Hydrogenophilus thermoluteolus: one gene and its partner. The protein of the gene in region 1 binds, or shares a complex with, the protein of each later gene. Links are inferred from orthologs where the notes say so. Each region holds a gene or a part of one and is shown on either strand. Other genes may lie near its edges.

What was found. The genes of interacting proteins can lie anywhere in the genome.
Region 2: the proteins of rpsG (region 1) and tig are in contact, whole or in part, in a crystal structure (PDB 3GTY), measured with the Thermotoga maritima proteins. The link is inferred for Hydrogenophilus thermoluteolus from one-to-one orthologs. Residues at the interface, in WP_004081843.1 of Thermotoga maritima: Lys34, Lys52, Lys55, Glu59, Arg62, Gln63, Glu66, Asn67, Lys69, Val71, Arg95, Ala109, Lys110, Lys111, Gly112, Arg113, Pro114, Glu117, Glu121, Ile124, Ala125, Tyr127, Asn128, Asn129, Thr130, Gly131, Lys135, Asp139, Arg142, Met143; in WP_004081061.1 of Thermotoga maritima: Glu122, Val124, Val129, Leu130, Tyr133, Glu188, Gly259, Ile262, Tyr263, Glu266, Ser270, Glu273, Gln274, Glu277, Arg308, Gln311, Ile312, Ser315, Tyr316, Glu325, Arg329, Arg336, Leu363, Phe366, Trp367, Arg373, Leu377, Arg381, Leu384, Glu387.

Annotation. Positions count from the first base shown.
Region 1 is NZ_AP018558.1:425,036-427,919, reverse strand. What follows is about bases 155-2,884. They hold rpsG (30S ribosomal protein S7), read right to left. Parts: upstream 1,890-2,884; coding sequence 1,419-1,889; downstream 155-1,418. Other genes in these bases: rpoC (DNA-directed RNA polymerase subunit beta'), read right to left, coding at 2,411-2,884; rpsL (30S ribosomal protein S12), read right to left, coding at 1,912-2,307; fusA (elongation factor G), read right to left, coding at 155-1,351. Outside these bases: more of fusA, read right to left, coding at 1-154.
Region 2 is NZ_AP018558.1:1,193,779-1,196,829, forward strand. The notes cover bases 155-3,051. They hold tig (trigger factor), read right to left. Parts: upstream 2,336-3,051; coding sequence 974-2,335; downstream 155-973. Other genes in these bases: clpX (ATP-dependent protease ATP-binding subunit ClpX), read right to left, coding at 155-322; clpP (ATP-dependent Clp endopeptidase proteolytic subunit ClpP), read right to left, coding at 326-949; HPTL_RS05800 (NAD(P)H-hydrate dehydratase), read left to right, coding at 2,389-3,051. Outside these bases: more of clpX, read right to left, coding at 1-154. UniProt on the Bacillus subtilis protein: Involved in protein export. Acts as a chaperone by maintaining the newly synthesized protein in an open conformation. Functions as a peptidyl-prolyl cis-trans isomerase.

The sequences.
Region 1 (2,884 bases):
ACTCTTCATCGGTACGCACTCGGAACGACGGGTCTTCCATCGCAAGGCGCTGCAGTGCGATCCCCATTTTTTCTTGGTCGGCCTTCGATTTGGGTTCGACCGCGACGTGAATCACCGGCTCAGGGAACTGCATCGATTCCAGCTTGATCGGCGCGGCCGGATCGCACAGGGTTTCCCCAGTGATCACCTCTTTGAGCCCGACTGCGGCCGCAATGTCGCCCGCACGCACCTCTTTGATCTCATTTCGGTTGTTCGCGTGCATTTGCAAGAGGCGACCGATGCGCTCTTTTTTGTTTTTGTTCGAGTTGAGGACCGTATCGCCGGAGCTCAAAACCCCCGAATAGACGCGCAAGAAGGTGAGCTGCCCGACGTAGGGGTCGGTCATCAATTTGAACGCGAGCGCACAGAATTTCTCATCGTCACTGGCGCGACGCTCAGCCGGATTGCCGTCCAGGTCGGTCCCTTGCACCGGCGGGATATCCACCGGAGAGGGGAGAAATTCGACCACGGCGTCGAGCATGCGCTGAACGCCTTTGTTCTTGAACGCAGAGCCGCAGAGCATCGGTTGGATTTCGCACGCAATGGTCCGCTGACGCAACCCAGCGACGATCTGCTCCTCACTCAGCGTCCCGTTTTCGAGGTACGCGTTCATCAACTCTTCGTTCGCTTCGGCGGCGGCTTCGATCATCTTTTCCCGCCACTCTTCGGCTTGGTCGCGCAACTCAGCTGGGATATCGTAATACTCGAACTTCGTCCCTTGCGACGCCTCATCCCAGTGAATTGCTTTCATCTTGATGAGGTCGACGACCCCGACGAAGTTCTCTTCGGCACCGATCGGAATGACGATAGGTATCGGGTTGGCTTTGAGCCGCTCCCGCATCTGCTCATAGACACGGAAGAAGTTGGCTCCTTGCCGGTCCATCTTGTTGACGAACGCGAGACGAGGCACACGGTATTTTTCCGCCTGCCGCCATACCGTTTCCGACTGCGGCTGCACGCCACCGACCGCACAGTAAACCATACACGCACCGTCGAGCACGCGCATCGAGCGCTCGACTTCGATCGTGAAATCGACGTGCCCCGGGGTATCGATGATGTTGAACCGGTATTCCGGGAATTGCATGTCCATCCCGCGCCAGAAGCAGGTCGTTGCCGCCGAGGTGATCGTGATCCCGCGCTCTTGTTCCTGCTCCATCCAGTCCATCGTTGCAGCACCGTCGTGAACCTCACCGATCTTGTGGTTCACGCCGGTATAAAAGAGAATTCGCTCGGTCGTCGTGGTTTTCCCGGCGTCGATGTGCGCCGAGATCCCGATATTCCGGTAGCGTTCGATGGGCGTTTTCCGTGCCACGGTTCTATCCTTTGAACGAACAACAACTCAAGCCCTCACCCGAGGGCTTACGTAATCTTATCGACAATCAGAAGCGGAAATGGGCAAACGCCTTGTTGGCCTCGGCCATACGATGCACTTCGTCGCGCTTCTTCATCGCGCCGCCGCGCCCTTCCGCCGCTTCCATCAATTCGGCCGCCAAACGCTGCGCCATCGTCTTTTCCGACCGCTTGCGCGCCGCTTCCCGCAACCAACGCATCGACAATGCCAGCTGGCGCGACGGGCGCACTTCGACCGGAACTTGATAGTTCGCCCCGCCAACCCGGCGCGACTTCACTTCGACAAGCGGCTTGGCGTTTTCGATCGCCGCCGAAAAGACTTCGAGCGGATCTTTGTTGGTCTTGCTGGCGATGATCTCGAAAGCGCCATAGACGATACGCTCGGCCACCGACTTCTTGCCGGAGACCATGATCACATTGACGAACTTCGAGACATTGACGTTGCCGAACTTCGGATCCGGCAAAATCTCACGCTTGGGTACTTCGCGACGACGCGGCATATCCGTTTCCCTTCAAAAATGGTTATTTCTTGCCCGCAGCGGCGCCCGGCTTCGGACGCTTCGCCCCGTACTTGGAACGCCCTTGCTTACGGTCCTTGACCCCTTGCAAGTCGAGCGAACCGCGCACGATGTGGTAACGCACACCCGGCAGGTCTTTCACCCGGCCGCCACGAATCAGCACCACCGAGTGTTCTTGCAGATTGTGCCCTTCGCCGCCGATGTACGAAATCACCTCGTAACCGTTGGTCAAACGCACTTTCGCGACCTTACGAAGGGCCGAGTTCGGCTTTTTCGGCGTCGTGGTATAGACGCGCGTACACACGCCTCGTTTTTGCGGACATCCCTGCAACGCCGGCACTTTGCTCTTTTCGGGCGCCGTTTTCCGCGGACGACGCACCAACTGGTTGATGGTTGGCATCTTCTGTTCTCCAATAGATCCGAGTCAGACTACGATTGGCCCGACAATAAAACGCGCAATCATACCTTGTAAAGTCCTGCGCGTCAAGCGCAGGACGTTTCCCTTACGACGCATCGGAGGTGATTGCATTCCAAGTCTCTTCCGCTTGCTCGATGCGACTGCGGCGCCGTCGCGCGCGGTGATGCGCCAACCCCGTCCCCGCCGGGATGAGGCGGCCAACGATCACGTTCTCTTTGAGGCCACGCAACTCGTCGCGCTTGCCCATGATCGCCGCTTCGGTGAGCACCCGGGTGGTCTCCTGGAACGATGCCGCGGAGATGAAGGAGTCGGTGGAGAGCGACGCCTTGGTGATCCCAAGCAGCAGGTTCTCGTATTTCGCCGGGACTTTCCCCTCTTTCTCGAGGCGCGCATTCTCGATCAACACCTCGGCACGCTCGACCTGCTCCTCGGGAAGGAAACGCGAGTCACCGGGGTCGGTAATCACCACGCGACGCAGCATCTGCCGCACGACCACTTCGATGTGCTTGTCGTTGATCCGAACCCCCTGGAGGCGATAGACGTCCTGCACTTCGTCGAT
Region 2 (3,051 bases), 770 kb from region 1 along the record:
TTTGGCTACGAAGCCGTTTGTAGTGGTTGTAGACGGCCACCGACAAGACTTTTTTGGCGTAATCCTGGCCGATCACGTATTGATCGAGGTACGCAACCAGTTCGGCAGGAGTCGGCAGCTTTTGTTGCTCGAACGGCGCCGTTGCTGCGCCGCCGTCCAGTTCGCCTTGGCCCAAATCGTCGTCCAAAATCGCCTGATAGGCGTCTTGAACACAGTAGTTGCAAATGTAAAGGCCGCTTGGCCCCGCCAAAAGGTGATCGACTTCGTCTTGGGTGCGGCCGCAGAACGAACATTTGAGGTCGCGGTTTCGAGATCGCGCCATCGTTTACTCCTCGCCGCGGCGGGTGAGCACTTTGTCCGCGAGACCGTACTGCACCGCTTCTTCGGCCGACATGAAGTTGTCCCGCTCGGTGTCGCGTTCGATCTTTTTGATGCTCTGCCCAGTGTGGTGCGCAAGCAGTTCGTTCAACCGTGCCTTGAGTTTGAGGATTTCTCGGGCGTGGATTTCGATGTCGGTGGCCTGCCCCTGAACACCGCCCAACGGTTGGTGGATCATCACGCGGGCGTTGGGCAGCACGAAACGCTTCCCTTTGGCGCCCGCAGCAAGAAGGAATGCCCCCATACTCGCGGCTTGGCCGATGCAGAGCGTGGAGACGTCGGGTTTGATGAACTGCATGGTGTCATAGATCGCCATACCAGCCGTCACCGAACCTCCGGGGGAGTTGATGTAGAAGTGGATATCCTTGTCGGGGTTTTCGGACTCCAGGAAAAGCAGCTGCGCAACAACCAGGTTCGCAACCGCATCGTTTACGGGCCCCACCAGGAACACCACCCGCTCTTTGAGAAGCCGCGAGTAGATGTCGTAGGCCCGTTCGCCCCGACCACTTTGTTCGATCACCATGGGCACCAGGCCCAGGTTATAGAGATCCAATCCCAGAGGTTCGCTCATACCGGTTCACTTTCCTTTCGTTGTTCAAGCGGCGACGTTGGGGTTCATGAACGATTCGAAATCGCGCGGTTCCTCTTTCACCGTCATCCGCTCGAGCGCCCACCCGACGACGTTGTTTTCGATCACCACCGCTTCGGCGTTACCCAGGCGCTGCGGATTTTCATAGTACCACTTCACGAGCGCCTGTGGGTCGTCGTAGTTTTGCGCCATCTCTTCGATGAGCGCGCGCACCTGATCCGGTTTCGCAACGAGTTCGAACTGTTTGACGATCTCCGCAATCAGTAGGCCAAGACGCACACGGCGCTGCGCTTCTTCTTCGAACCACTTGGGATCGACGGGGAGGTTATCCACCTTCATCCCGCGCATTTGAAGGTCGCGCTTCGCGTTTTCGGCCAACGTTTGGGCTTCGCTTGCCACCAAACTTTGCGGGACGGGGAAATCGTGTTTCGCCAACAGGTGGTCGAACACTTGACGCTTGACCTCGCTGTCGATACGCGCTTTGACCTCCCGCTCGAGGCTCGCGCGAATCTCGTCGCGCATTTTTGCGACGTCACCGTCTTCGATTCCGAGCGATTTCGCGAACTCGGCGTCCACTTCGGGCAACTGCGGCGCTTCGACTTTCTTCACGGTCAGTTCGAATTGCGCCGTCTTGCCAGCCAAGTGTTCGGCGCCATAATGTTCTGGGAAGGTGACGTCGAACGTCTTTTTTTCACCCGCTTTGAGACCGACTGGTGCGGTATCGAATTCGGGCAGCAGGCGGCTTTCGCCGATCACGTAAACGTAGTCGGTTGCGCTGCCCCCTTCGAAGGGTTCCCCGTCGAGCGTACCGACGAAATCGACGGTGACGCGATCCCCTTTTTCGGCGGGCCGATCCACTTCGACAAACGTCGCGCGTTGTTTGCGCAGCACCTCGATCGTGCGCTCGACCGCGGCATCATCGACTGTGACCACCGGCTTGACGACTTCGACCTCTTTGAGATCGACGATCTCGATTTCGGGGTAGATTTCGAACGCGGCTTCGACGACGAATTCCCCTTCCGCAGCGGGTTCATCACCCACTGGATCGATTCGATAGCCACCCGCTACCCGGTATTCGCCTTGCTGGATCGCTTCGGTGAGCGCCTTTTCGATCGCTTTGGAGAGCGCCTCCGAACGGGCTTCGCTGCCATACATCCGCTCGACGAGTTTGAGTGGCACCTTCCCGGGGCGAAAACCCGGCATTTTCACACTGCGCGCATACTGTTTGATGAGCCGCTGCGTTTCGTTCGCGATCTGTTCAGCCGGAATGCGAAGCGTCACTTTCCGTTCCAACGGGTTCGCTGCCGCTTCCGCCGCAGGGGCCGCTTCCGTGTTCGGTTCCAAGTTCTGAACGTTTTGGTCTTCCATCCGTTTTTCCTTGCTTTGCGGTATGCTAAGCGGATAATTTTAGCATAAGGAAAATGGCGAAAGTGACGGTGAAACGAGAAGCACGGCTGTTGCTGACGGTGAACGCGATTCGGGCGCTCGAAGCGCGTTTTCTGCCGCACATTCCATTGATGCAACGGGCTGGCGCGGCGCTCGCGAACCACTTGCGCCGGTGGGCCGAACAGGGTCATCGCATCGTCTTGCTTTGCGGCCCGGGCAATAATGGCGGTGACGGACTCGTTGCCGCTACGCGCTTGCACGAGCTAGGGTTTTCCGTGACGGTCGTGGCCCTTGAACCATCCGAACGCATCTCCCCGGAAGCGAGAACTGCCTGGCAGGATTGGCGTGCTTCTGGCGGCGAGACACACAACGCGCCGCCACCACTCGTGGCCGATCGCCCACCGGTAATCGTCGATGCGCTCTTTGGTATTGGTCTGACACGACCGATCACGGGCCCATACCGGGAGTGGATTCATTGGGCATTGAGCCAAACGGCGATTCGGGTTGCGGTCGACGTGCCGAGCGGGCTGGACGCCGACACGGGCATGCGGGTCGGTGATGCCGTTTTTGAAGCCCACGAGACCGTGACCTTTCTTGCCGACAAACCGGGGCTCCATACCCACGACGGGCCGGACGTCGCCGGAGTGGTTACCGTTTACCCTTTGGGTCTGAATGACGAGATCGCCGCACAATGCAGC